Regions from separate parts of the Streptomyces sp. NPDC093071 genome, predicted to be linked through region 1. Evidence: riboswitches for the same ligand, from Rfam matches in the RefSeq annotation. Region 1 holds a riboswitch; each other region holds the start of a gene.
The links. Region 1 has a riboswitch for cyclic di-AMP ahead of ACIQD7_RS25610 (transglycosylase SLT domain-containing protein). Riboswitches for the same ligand answer to the same signal wherever they lie in the genome.

Region 2: it holds a riboswitch for cyclic di-AMP, as region 1 does, so the genes downstream of both, ACIQD7_RS01915 (peptidoglycan DD-metalloendopeptidase family protein) here and ACIQD7_RS25610 (transglycosylase SLT domain-containing protein) in region 1, are expected to answer to the same signal.
Region 3: it holds a riboswitch for cyclic di-AMP, as region 1 does, so the genes downstream of both, ACIQD7_RS20835 (M23 family metallopeptidase) here and ACIQD7_RS25610 (transglycosylase SLT domain-containing protein) in region 1, are expected to answer to the same signal.
Region 4: it holds a riboswitch for cyclic di-AMP, as region 1 does, so the genes downstream of both, ACIQD7_RS05055 (M23 family metallopeptidase) here and ACIQD7_RS25610 (transglycosylase SLT domain-containing protein) in region 1, are expected to answer to the same signal.

The regions. Positions count from the first base shown of each region.
Region 1 covers NZ_JBIVPH010000007.1:238,518-241,696, forward strand. The annotation lists gene ACIQD7_RS25605 (phosphoribosyltransferase family protein) at 1-251, shown strand, start outside; gene ACIQD7_RS25610 (transglycosylase SLT domain-containing protein) at 258-1,181, opposite strand; cyclic di-AMP (ydaO/yuaA leader) riboswitch at 1,186-1,370, opposite strand; gene ACIQD7_RS25615 (hypothetical protein) at 1,744-2,454, shown strand; gene ACIQD7_RS25620 (phosphocholine-specific phospholipase C) at 2,501-3,179, opposite strand, start outside.
Region 2 covers NZ_JBIVPH010000001.1:476,369-479,547, reverse strand. The annotation lists gene ACIQD7_RS01920 (tyrosine-protein phosphatase) at 1-621, opposite strand, end outside; cyclic di-AMP (ydaO/yuaA leader) riboswitch at 1,011-1,170, shown strand; gene ACIQD7_RS01915 (peptidoglycan DD-metalloendopeptidase family protein) at 1,174-2,133, shown strand; gene ACIQD7_RS01910 (SGNH/GDSL hydrolase family protein) at 2,295-3,107, shown strand; gene ACIQD7_RS01905 (STM4011 family radical SAM protein) at 3,094-3,179, opposite strand, start outside.
Region 3 covers NZ_JBIVPH010000005.1:22,218-25,396, forward strand. The annotation lists gene ACIQD7_RS20835 (M23 family metallopeptidase) at 16-1,149, opposite strand; cyclic di-AMP (ydaO/yuaA leader) riboswitch at 1,161-1,307, opposite strand; gene ACIQD7_RS20840 (PP2C family protein-serine/threonine phosphatase) at 1,520-2,803, opposite strand; gene ACIQD7_RS20845 (MerR family transcriptional regulator) at 2,999-3,179, opposite strand, start outside.
Region 4 covers NZ_JBIVPH010000001.1:1,205,579-1,208,757, reverse strand. The annotation lists gene ACIQD7_RS05065 (M16 family metallopeptidase) at 1-76, shown strand, start outside; gene ACIQD7_RS05060 (M16 family metallopeptidase) at 103-1,470, shown strand; cyclic di-AMP (ydaO/yuaA leader) riboswitch at 1,747-1,912, shown strand; gene ACIQD7_RS05055 (M23 family metallopeptidase) at 1,925-2,695, shown strand; gene ACIQD7_RS05050 (GntR family transcriptional regulator) at 2,908-3,179, shown strand, end outside.

The DNA.
Region 1 (3,179 bases):
CGGACCTCGCGGCCGACCGCCTGGCCGGGGTGCGGGCCCCGACCCTCCTGGTGGTGGGCGGCGACGACCCGCTGGTCCTGGACCTCAACCGGCGGGCCGGGGCGCTGCTGCGCTGCGAGAACCGGCTGGCCGTGGTGGAGGGGGCCACCCACCTCTTCGAGGAGCCCGGTGCCCTGGAGGAGGTGGCGGAGCTCGCCACCTCCTGGTTCACCGGACACTTCCGGCGTCAGGGCACCGGTGCGCCCCGTTGACGACGGTCAGTACGCCCCGTTGACGTTGTCGATGGAGCCGTAGCGGTCGGCCGCGTAGTTGCAGGCGGCGGTGATGTTGGCGACCGGGTCGTACAGGTCCATCGACGTGCCGGGCACGTGGTAGGCCAGGAAGGTCGGCTCGATGACCTGGAGGAGGCCCTTCGAGGGGGTGCCGTTGACGGCGTTGATGTCCCAGTTGTTGATGGCCTGCGGGTTTCCGGAGGACTCGCGCATGATGTTGCGGTGGATGCCCTCGTAGGAACCGGGGATGCCGTGCTGGGCCATGATGTCCAGCGACTGCCGGATCCAGCCGTCGAGGTTGTCGGCGTACTGGGTGGCGGCGACCGGAGCGGCGGCCGGAGCGGCGGCAGCGGCCGGGGCGGCGGCGGAGGCTCCCGTGGCGCTGCCGGTGGACGGGGCGGTCGCGCGGCGCTCGGAGCGGCTCGCCCGGTCGGTCGTGCTGGACTTCTCCGCCTTCGCGGTGACCTTGCGCTCGGCCTTTCGCTCCGCCTTCTCCTGCGTCTTCGCCTGAGAGGGGACGGCCTTGGCGGAACCCCGATGAATCGTCAGTTCCAGACCGGGGTGGATGAGTGACGGATTGTCACCCACGGCGCTCTGGTTGGCGCGGTAAAGGCTCTTCCAGCCTCCCTGAATTCCCTTCTTGTGGGCGATCAGGGAAAGCGAGTCACCGCTCACGACGGTGTAGGTGCGCGCGGTCGCCGGGGCGGCCGGGGCCTTGGCGGCGACCGGGGCGGCGGGGGCGGCGAAGGTCTTGGCGGCGATCTCCGGGGCGCCGGCGGCGGGCGCGGCGCCGGCCGTGGCGGGGGCGATCAGGGGCAGGGACAGCGCGGCTCCACCGGTGCCGACCAGTGCGAGACCACGGGAGACGCGGCTGCGGCGGGGGCGGCGGTGCTTACCGTGTGCAGGCATGACGGATTCCTCTCCGGCGCCTACGAGGTGAGCTGTCGGGTTCGGACGGGAGATGTCCGGCCGCGCGCACGCGGCTGCACCCCGAGCCGTTCCGGATCACCGGACCGGCGTATTCGTGGGTCCCCCGCTCCTGCCGTCGGGTGAAAAGGGAGGTTTCCGAGCGGTGGCAGGATTAGGCGTTCCGCTCGAATGGGGGTGACCGTAGGCCAGTAATGCGGCGAATAACAAGAGGATCAGAGCGGCGGCACGGGTAAAAGGATCACCGAATTCGGGGAATTCAAGATCGGTCGGCCCGGAAAGGCGCCGAACTTCCTTGTGCGGTACGGGGCGGGAGAGGTCGGCGCCGTGCGGCGGGCCGTGCGGAGTGAGTCGCGTCACCCGGTGGGTTATGTCCGAATATGCGATGTAATTCCATTGATGGGTAAATAGGGCGAAAAACTGTCGAGTGGGGTTTTCGGGGTCGATGGGTCGTCTTGGGTGGCATCCGGTGCCACTCAAGGGCAAAGCGCGCAAAGCCGACATTCCTGTCGAAGGATGGAGTGCCCGACCCAGGAGCCGCCCGATGCCCCCCGCCGCCCCCCAGCTCACCCCCGACACCCTCGACCGCGAGGCCGCCGCCCTCTACGAGAGCGCCGTCTGGCAGCGGATCGTCACCGACTGGACCGCCCCGGAACCGCTCGCACCCGCCCCGGAACCGCTCGCACTCGCCCCCGAACCGCTCGCGCTAGCCCCCGGGTCGCCTGCGCCCGCCCCGCAGCCCCTCGCGCCCGCCCCCGGGTCGCCGTCGCCGGGGGAGGGGCGGGACTGGCGGGACCTGCTGAGCGTGCCCGTGGACCGGCTCGTAGCCGAGGCGCTCGACGCGCTCCCGGCGCCGGCCCCCGTCGAGCGCCGCCTCCCCGGCCGGATCGGAGCCGTACTGCCGGACCGCCTGCACGCCTGGCGCCGCATCGGCGGGGTCGAGCTGCGCCCCTCGGTCCACCTCGGCTACGCGCGTCTGGTGCTGACCGAGTGGGGCTGGCAGAACGCCCCGTACAAGCTGCGCGACAGGCGCGGGGCCCGCTGTGTCTGCGGGGCGCTCCTCGCCGCCCACCGCCTCGGCTACGGCGGTGCGGACACCATGAACGAGGCGGCCGCCTGGATCATGACCGAGCTGCGGTCGCGGGGATGGCGGGACCTCATCGGCCCCTGGAACCGGGCCCCGGGGCGCACGGCCGGCGACGCGCTCGCCCTCCTCGACGCCACGGCCCGCCGCGCCGCGCACGCAGGCCGCTGACGCCCGGGGCCCGGGACACGGGGAAACCGCGCCCGGGCCGCCGGACTCAGCCGCTGACGCTCGGCGCCCCGGTCTCGATGTGGCCGGTGTACCGGCGCGACCAGGTCCCGTCGACGCCGGTGGTGATCGTGAAGTCGTACCAGCCCCGGTGGTACGCGACGGCGTTGAAGAAGTCCTCGGTGGCGGAGCCCGCCGGCACCGTGTACGTCCACGGCCCGTCCGTCCGGTAGGCATTGGAGCGGATCGTGAAGGTGACGGGCCCGGCGGAGGCGTTGGTCATCCTGAGCCAGAGGGCCGTCTTCCCGGTCCCCGGCTCGGTCGCGAACCGGGCCGCCACTTCGACGTCCTTGCCCGCCTTGGAGGCGTCGCCGATGAACCGGCGCAGGAACCGGTTGGGTCCCATCATCGAGATGTCGTACTTCCCGGACCCCGAGCCCGTGCCGATGTTGAAGAAGTCGGAGGCCGTGCCCCCGGGGTCCACGGTGTACTGCCAGGCGGCCGTGTCGCGGTGCTGGTGCGGGTGGATCGAGAAGTGCGCGGCCCGCCTGGCCTCCGTCCCCCGGTTCGTCATCGAGAACCAGGCCAGGATCTTGCCGCCGGAGCCGAACTCGAAGCGGTCCAGGTTGCCGTTCACCTGGTACGGCAGGGCGCGTGCCGGCCGGGTGCCCGGTTCCTGCGCGGGCAGGGCGTTGTTCTGCGGGACCGGGTTCGGCAGCGGCTTGCAG
Region 2 (3,179 bases), on a different contig from region 1:
GCTGCGGCGCACCTTGTAGCGGCGGTGCGGCTCGTTCGACTTCACGTAGTCCGCCTCGATCGCCGTCCGCTCGACCCCGACGGCGAGCAGGGTGATCGCGACGGCGAGCCCGGCCCGGTCCTTGCCCGCCGCGCAGTGCATCAGGGCCGGGACGCTCTCCTCCGCCATGGAGTGCAGGATCCGGCTGTGCTCCGCCGTCCGCTCGACCACCATCCGCCGGTACGAATCGGACATTCGGGCCGCGGCCTTGCCCTCGCCGAGGATCTCCCGCAGCTGCGCGGTGTTGCCGTCGCGCACCAGCTTCCAGAACTCCTTGCCGTCGGCCGGGTCGTTGAGGGGTATGTTCACGTTCCGTACGCCGGGCAGCTCGACGTCCGGGCCCTCGATCCGCCGGTCGGCCTCGTTGCGGAAGTCGAAGACCGTGTGCAGCCCGAGGCCGGCGAGGAAGGCGGCGTCGCTCTCGGTCGCGTGGGCGAGGTGGCCGCTGCGGAAGAGCCGGCCGGGGCGGACCGCCCGCCCGTCCGTCGTCGGCAGGCCGCCCACGTCCCGGAAGTTGCGGACCTCCGCCAGCTCGGGCTCGGCGGCTTCGATGGGCGGGACCTGCGGCAGCTGCTGCGTCACGGATGCTCCTGGAGAGTCGGCGTTCGGGTGCCCGACGAGAAATCGGTTCCTGGGGCAATCATCCAGACGGGAAGGACCCGGCGCATCCCCTCGGACGGGAATGGGCAATCTGTCCGAATTGGCACGTTGGATATAACGCGCCCTGTTTACGGATGAGATGGGTTTCGGCGCGTGAGCAGGGTCATAGAAGTGACGGATCGTGGCCGGAGGTCCGCCGCAATCCCCTTACGGGAAAAGGGAGTCGAAGGACCGTCATCCACGGAGGGTGACCGGAATCCCGGGGGAACGATCTAGGGCGGAATGCCGGGACAAAACAGCGGCTTGTTCGCGCCGACCCCGCTCGTCTAGCGTCACGGTCAATCCGGACGGACCGCCTAATCCTGCCACCGCCCGGAATTCCACCCATCCCATGCGTGGCAGGAGCGGGGGACCCAGGAAGTACGCCGGTCCCGCGATGCAGGACGGCTCGGGGTGAAGCCGCGCGAGAGCGCGGCCGGACATCTCCAGTCCGAACCCGACAGCTCACCTCGCAGGCGCCGGAGAGGATTCGCCATGCCCGCGAAGGGTAAGCACCGCCGTCCCAAGAGCAACCCCCTCACCCGCGGATTCGCCGCCGCCGGTACGGGAGGCGCCGTCGTCGCCCTCCCGCTCCTCGGCGCCACCGGGGCCCACGCCGCCGAGCAGGCCGCCCCGGCCACCGCCTCCGTCCAGTCCGCCGTCACCGCGCACGCCGTCGCGGCGAAGGCCGCCCCGGCGAAGCCCGCCGCGACGACCGGCCCCCGGACGTACTCCGTCGTCCCCGGCGACTACCTGTCGAAGATCGCCGCCGACCACCACCTGGAGGGCGGCTGGCAGAAGGTGTACGAGGACAACCGCCGGACCATCGGCGCGGACCCCTCCCTCATCCTGCCCGGCATGAAGCTCACCATCGGTGCCAAGGGCTCCGCCCCCGCCGGCCCGAAGAGCGCGCCCGGCGCCCAGGAGTCCGGCAAGAACGGCGATGACGCCCCCCGCGCCTCCCGCGGCGAGAGCCGCCGCGCCGCCGCTCCGGCCACCACCGCCGCCCCGAAGGCCGCCGAGAGCTCCACCGGCTCCACCGCCTCCTCGTCCGGCTGGGTCGCCCCCGTCACCGGCGGCTTCTCCACCCCGTACCGCGCCTCCGGCTCCATGTGGTCCTCCGGCTACCACACCGGCGTCGACTTCATCGCCTCCTCCGGCACCACCGTCCGCGCCGTCGGCGCCGGCACGGTCGTCTCCGCCGGCTGGAGCGGCTCGTACGGCAACGAGGTCGTCATCCAGCACGCGGACGGCAACTACTCGCAGTACGCCCACCTCTCCTCCCTCTCGGTCTCGGCCGGGCAGAGCGTCAGCGGCGGGCAGCAGATCGGCCTCTCCGGTTCCACCGGCAACTCCACCGGCCCGCACCTGCACTTCGAGATCCGCACCACGCCGAACTACGGCTCGGACGTCGACCCGCTGGCCTACCTGCGCCAGCACGGCGTCTCCGTCTGACGCACCGCAGGGGACACCCTTTCCGACGGCCCGGCACATTCCGTGCCGGGCCGTCGGCCTATTCCGACTTGGGCGAATCTTTATCGGTGGCATATGTCACCCGTCGTCAACCCCTCCTTACGGTCGCGTAGGTCACACGCGAAAGGGAAGGATGTGCCCCCGTGGCAGACGATTCGAGATCAAGAGACAAGAACGCATTCGGGTCGTACGCGGCGATCGGTGACAGCTTCACCGAGGGCGTCGGAGACCCCGGCCCCGACGGGACGTACGTCGGCTGGGCGGACCGCTTCGCGGTCCTGCTCGCCGACCAGCTGCCGGAGCACGACGCCTTCCGCTACGCCAACCTGGCCGTACGCGGGCGCCTCCTCGACCAGATCGTGGCGGAACAGGTCCCCCGGGCGAAGGAACTCGCCCCCGACCTGGTGACCTTCTGCGCGGGCGGCAACGACATCATCCGTCCCGGCACCGACCCGGACGACGTCGCCGAGCGCTTCGAGCGCGCCGTCGCCGAACTCACCTCCGCCGTCGGGACCGTCATGGTGACCACCGGCTTCGACACCCGCGACGTCCCCGTGCTCCGGCACCTGCGCGGCAAGATCGCCACCTACACCGCGCACGTCCGGGCCATCGCGGACCGCCACGGCTGCCCGGTCCTCGACCTGTGGTCGCTGAAGTCCGTCCAGGACCGGCGGGCCTGGGACGGCGACCGGCTGCACCTCTCGCCCGAGGGACACACCCGGGTCGCCCTGCGCGCCGCCCAGGTCCTCGGCCTGCCGGTGCCCGCCGACCCCGACCAGGCGTGGCCGCCGGTCCCGCCGCGCGGCTCCCTGGAGGTCCGCCGCGACAACATCCAGTGGGCGCGGGAGTACCTCGTCCCCTGGATCGGGCGCCGGCTGCGCGGCGAGAGCTCCGGGGACCACGTCGAGGCCAAGCGCCCCGACCTGATGCCCCTCGGGGACCTCATGCCCCTGTAGCGGGCGGCGCGGCGGGGATCCGCTCCAGGACCCCGCCCGCGAACACGTCGTACAGCGGCAGCGTCTCCAGGT
Region 3 (3,179 bases), on a different contig from region 1:
CGGGCGCGGAAGGGATCAGACGGTCAGGCCCTTGGAGCGCAGCCAGGCCGCCGGGTCGACGCCGTCGCCGCCGCCGGGGTGGACCTCCAGGTGGAGGTGGGCGCCGGAGACGTTGCCGGTGGCGCCGACGCGGCCGATCGTCTCGCCGGTGCCCACGGTCTGGCCCGCGGAGACCGTCATGGAGGAGAGGTGGCAGTACCAGACCTCGGTGCCGTCCTCCAGCTCCAGGACGATCCGGTAGCCGTAGGAGCCGGACCAGCCCGCCGACTTGACCGTGGCGCCGTGGACCGCCTTGAGCGGGGTGCCGGTGGGGGCGGCGAAGTCGAGGCCCGTGTGGTAGCCGGAGGACCACATCGAGCCGGACTGCATGTAGGTGGCGGTGAGGGAGTACGAGGAGAGGGGCATCGAGTAGCTCGCGGCGAGCTTGGCGAGGCGCTCGGCCTCGGCCTTCGCCCTGGCTTCCGCCTCCGCCTTGGCCTTGGCCTCCGCTTCGGCCTTCGCCTTGGCCTCGGCCGCGGCCTTCTCGGCGGCGTCGGCCTTGGCCTGCGCCTCGGCGGCGGCCTTCTCGGCGGCCGCCTTCTCCGCCGCGGCCTTCTCGGCGGCGTCGGCGGAGGCCTGCTGCTGCTCGGCCTGCTGGAGGATGCGGGCGCGCAGGGCCTCGCCCGCGTCGGCGGTGCTCGGGGCGTCCACGGTCGACAGGCTCGCGCGCGTGACCTGCCCGGACCGCGAGGCCCGGTCCTCGGCCTCGGTGGTGTACGTGGCGGAGGTCAGCGGGTTCGGGTTGGCGCGGTCCGCGGGGACCGTCTCCCGCTCTTCCTGCGCGGGCAGGAGCGCGCCGACGCCGGGGAGGTCGTGGGCGTCGGGCAGGTTGAGGTCGGGGAGGTCCGGGAGCGATATCGCGACCGGGGGCTTCTCCTGCGCGGTGGCGAGGCCGCCCGCGCCGACGGCCGCGATGACGCCGACGCCGAGGACGGTGGAGGAGCGGGCGAAGTTGGAGCGCTGCTTGACGACCCGGTGCCGGCCGCCGGAGCGGTTCTGGGCGCGGAGGGAATCCTCGGTGGGGTTCCACTCGGTGTCCGGGGCGGAGGGGGCCGCACCGCCGCCGAAGGCATCGAACGGGGCTTCGGGGGCAGGGGTGTTGGACGCCACGGAGGCGCGCTCCTTTCCTTCCTTCTCGCCTACCGGGTTAGCTGACGGGTTCGGAGCAGGAAGGTCTCCTACGGGCCCGGTCGCACGGGTGCGAAGGGCTCGATTCACCCCAAATGGTGGTTCCCCGGTTCCCTTGCGGGATTCGGCGCGTGCGCACGGTGCCGTCTCTTGCGACGGCTGGGACGACCGCGCTGCGTTATCGAACGTTAATAGACAGGGGGTCCCGATTCCAAGCCGTCCCCCTTGATCATTCATTGAATTGGTAGGGATTGGTCCGACTTGACCCCCCTTCAGCAAGGCCGGATCCCGGAGCCGCAAAACCCCCGCAATCTGACGGTTCATCAATTGTTATCGGAGGGAGACCTCTCGACTACCCCTGGTGACCGGGGCCGTCGGACGGCCGCCGACCGAATCCTCCGGGGAGCCGGTGACGGAGCCCGCCCGACGGCCGGTGACGGGGTCCGCCGGGCGGCACCACCGGCATCGTCCGGCGCCGCTCGGGCTGCCCCGCCGCCGGGCGGCTCAGTGCGAGCAGCGCCATGTCGTCCGTCGCCCCGCCGCCCGTGTGGAGCCGTACGTCGTCCACGAGCGCGTCGAGCACCTCCTCGGGACCGGGGAAGATCCGCCCGGCCAGCCGCTCCGCCGGGTCGTAGAAGACGCCCCACGCGTCCCGCGCCTCCGAGAGGCCGTCGGTGTAGAAGAGCAGCGTCGTGCCCGGCGGGTACGGCCGGGCCTCGGCGCGGTCCGGCCACGACGCCAGGTCCCCCATGCCGAGGGGCAGCGCCGGCCGGCTCGGGTCGACCGTCTCGACCCGCCCGTCGCCGTACAGCATCAGCGGGGACGGGTGCCCCCGGTTGACCACCCGTACGAAGCCGTCGAAGGTCCCGCTGCCGTCGGAGCGCGGGACCTCGGCCAGGACGGCGGTGGTGAACCCCTCGACGGCGTCGAGGCTGTCCCGGCGGGTGCCCTCCCGGTCCAGCGCCCGTTCGAGCCGCCGCGCCACGCCCTCCAGGGTCCGCTCCTGCTCGGCCGCCTCCCGGAAGGCGCCGATGACGACGGCCACGGCCTCGACCGCGTCCAGGCCCTTGCCCCGTACGTCCCCGACCACGAGCCGCACCCCGTACGGGGTGTCCTGCACGGCGAAGAGGTCGCCGCCGATGAACGCGTCCGCCTGCGCCGCCTCGTAGCGGGCCGCGCACCGGAGCCCGCCGATCCGCTCGGCGGGCGTCGGCAGCACCGCCTTCTGCGCGGTCTCCGCGATCACCCGCGCCGAGGCGAGCCGTTCGCCGCTGCGGCGCACCACCCGGTTGATGAGCAGGGCGAGCACGGAGACGGTGAACACGGTGAGGGTCTCGGCGACGGCCGGGGCCCGGGTGACGTCGTCGCTGAAGAGGTAGAGCCCGACCGAGGCGAGGACGGCGGCGATCCCGGTGAGGAGCGTCGTGATCAGGGGGAAGAAGGGCGCGGCGACCAGCGGGGCGGCGGCGAGCATCGGCGAGGCGGTGTACGGGGCGGGGGTCGACACGTCGAAGAGGACACCGCCCAGGATGATCAGCGGCGGCAGCGTCCGGAGGAACCAGCGGGCACGGTTGTACGGGGGACGGCCCTCACCGCCCCGCCTTCCTCGGCCCACCGCTCCTAGGGGGTGCCCCACCTGTTCTCTCCTGCCCGGTCCGCCCGGCCGCGGCCCCGTACCGCGCCCTTCCAGGGTGGCCGCCACCCGGGCGAACGGCGACTCCGCACGGCCGACTGGTGGACGGGGCGGGGGTCGGGGGTGGCTGAGGGGGCTAGGGGCGAGGGCCCGGGGGGCCGGGGCCGGGAGCGGGTGCCGGGGGGCCGGGGGCCGGGGCTACATGTTGCGTTCGGCGTAGATCGCCATCGCGTCCCGGACGAGAATCGCGGTGCCCTCGCCGTACCTGTCGTAGTTCTTGGTGAAGCGGGGGTCGTCGACGTACATCCGGCCGAGGCCGATCACGTACTCCTTGGTCGGCGCCGTGGTGGTCGACAGCCAGGCGACCTGGCGCCGCGCG
Region 4 (3,179 bases), on a different contig from region 1:
CCGCGCGGTCCTGGTCTACGAGCCGGTGGCCACCGAACAGAGCGAGAGCGACGAGGAAGAGGGGGCGGACCGGTGACCGACACTGCCGCGTCTTTGACGAGCATGGACTTCCACCCGCAGCCGGCGCCGGGCACCGCCCGCCCCTGGGCCTTCCCGGCCCCCGACCGCGGCACCCTGGAGAACGGCCTGACCGTCCTCACCAGTCACCGCCCCGGCCAGCAGGTCGTGGCCGTGGAGGTCTTCCTGCCGGCCCCGCTGGACGCCGAGCCCGCCGGTCTCGACGGCGTGGCCACCATCATGGCCCGCGCCCTCTCCGAGGGCACCGACCGGCACGGCGCCGAGGAGTTCGCGGCCGAGCTGGAGCGCTGCGGCGCCACCCTCGACGCGCACGCCGACCACCCGGGCGTACGGGTCTCCCTGGAGGTCCCGGTCTCCCGGCTGCCCAAGGCGCTCGGACTGCTCTCCGAGGCCCTGATCGCCCCGGCGTTCCTGGACACCGAGGTCGAGCGCCTGGTGCGCAACCGCCTGGACGAGATCCCGCACGAGACGGCCAGCCCGGCCCGGCGCGCCGCCAAGCAGCTCTCCAAGGAGCTGTTCCCGGCCGACTCCCGGATGTCCCGGCCGCGCCAGGGCACCGAGGAGACCGTCGGGGCGATCGACGCCGCCGCGGTCCGCGCCTTCTACGAGGCGCACGTGCGGCCCGCCACGGCCACCGCCGTGGTCGTCGGCGACCTGACCGGGGTCGACCTGGAGAAGGTCCTCGCGGAGACGCTCGGCGCCTGGACCGGCGAGCCCGGCGAGCCGCTGCCGATGCCGCCGATCACCGCCGACGACACCGGCCGGGTCGTGATCGTGGACCGCCCCGGCGCCGTCCAGACCCAGCTGCTCATCGGCCGGATCGGCCCCGACCGGCACGCCCGCGTCTGGCCGGCCCAGGTCCTCGGCACGTACTGCCTCGGCGGGACCCTGACCTCGCGCCTGGACCGGGTCCTGCGCGAGGAGAAGGGCTACACGTACGGAGTGCGGGCCTTCGGGCAGGTGCTCCGCTCGGACGCCGAGGGGAACGGCGCCGCGATGCTCGCCATCAGCGGCTCCGTCGACACCCCCAACACGGGCCCGGCCCTGGACGACCTCTGGAAGGTGCTGCGCACCCTGGCCGCCGAGGGGCTCACGGACGCCGAGCGGGAGACGGCCGTGCAGAACCTGGTGGGGGTGGCGCCGCTCAAGTACGAGACGGCCGCCTCCGTCGCCGGGACGCTCGCCGACCAGGTCGAGCAGCACCTCCCGGACGACTTCCAGGCCCAGCTGTACGCGCGCCTGGCCGAGACCGGCACCGTCGAGGCGACCGCGGCCGTGGTCAGCGCCTTCCCGGTGGACCGGCTCGTCACGGTCCTGGTGGGCGACGCGGCGCGGATCGCGGAGCCGGTGCGGGCGCTCGGGATCGGTGAAGTCACCGTCGTCAGCGGCTGATCGACCCCGTCCGGCCGGAGGCCCACCGCCACCGGCCGGGGCGGAAGGAGGACCCCGACGAGCCGTCACGTCGGGGTCCTCCGCGCACCCGGAGGAGAGGGGCCCCGGCGGGCCGACCGGTGAACCACCGGATGAATTGTCCGTATTGACGGCAAGGGTGATCATCTGCCCTGTGGCATGTCTTACAAAAGGCCGTGTTCGGTTGGTGATCGACTGGGGCTCCGCATAGCGTCGGTCCGGCTGTTCGCCAGTTGCACCCGCCGCGCCCGCGGCACCGGACAGTCATCGCCGAGTCCCCGTCAGGCGCGAGCCTGGGGAGCCGGGGACCCGCACGCAGTCCCTGGGGTGAATCGGACGCCTTCGTCCCGTACGGAGGGGCCCGTAGGAGACCTTCCTGCTCCGAACCCGTCAGCTAACCCGGTAGGCGAGAAGGAAGGAAAGGAACAACGTCTTCATGGCGTTCACCCGTGCCACCGGGAAGCATCGTGGGTCGAGCCGGATGGCGCGCCGCGGCGCGGGCATCGCCGGCGTGGCGACGCTCGCCACCACCGGCGTCATCGGAACCCTGGCCTCCCCGGCGCTCGCCGCCGACACGGACAACCGCTCCCCCGAGGACACCGGTCTCACCCAGGTGATCACCGAGGACTCCCTCGTCGACCGGCTCAACGCCCAGGCCGACGCCCAGGACCGGCAGGCCTTCGAGGCCGTCGTCGAGGAGAAGGCCAAGGCCGAGGCGAAGCGCAAGGCCGAGGCCCGCGCCAAGGAGATCCGCGAGGAGCGGGCCCGCGCCGCCCGCGAGGCCGAGCGCCGCCGCCTGAACTCCTTCCAGCTCCCCGTCGCCGGCTCGTACGTCTCCACCGGCTACCAGACCGGCGGCTCGCTCTGGTCCTCCGGCAGCCACTCCGGCGTCGACTTCCACGCCGCCTACGGCAGCCGGGTCGTCTCCGTCGGCTCCGGCACCGTCGTCGAGGCCGGCTGGGGCGGCGCGTACGGCAACAACATCGTGATCCGGATGAACGACGGCACGTACACCCAGTACGGTCACCTCTCCTCCATCGGGGTGTACGTCGGCCAGACCGTCGAGCCGGGCCAGCAGATCGGCGTCTCGGGCTCGACCGGCAACTCGACCGGCCCGCACCTCCACTTCGAGGCCCGTACGAGCGCCGACTACGGCTCGGACATCAACCCGGTCTCCTACCTCCGCGCCCGCGGCGTCGCCGTCTGACCCGGCGTCCCGCGCGCCCCTGACCACCGGGGGCCCTCCGCGTCGCAAAAGCCCCGGCTCGTACTGAGCCGGGGCTTTTCGTCGGCCAAAATGCGGTCATGGATTCCATGGGGGCATCGGAAATTCCGGTGTGCTGCAATAGAGTCGCGGATCAGGCGCAGAACAGGCGCCGCTCGAATTGTCTCGCGCGGACCAAGGCGGAGGTCGGACACATGCGCATTCCCGCGCACTCGGTATGCACGGCGATCCGGGACGACATCGTCTCCGGCGTCTTCGAGCGGGGCAGCCGGCTGACCGAGGAGCAGCTCGCCCGCCGGTACGGGGTCTCCCGCGTCCCGGTCCGCGAGGCGCTGCGCACCCTGGAGTCCGAGGGCTTCGTCCTCACCCGCCGCCACGCGGGCGCGCACGTCGCCGAGCCCACCGAGCAGGAGGCGGCCGACCTGCTCGACATGCGGGCCCTGCTCGAACCGCTGGGGGCCGCGCG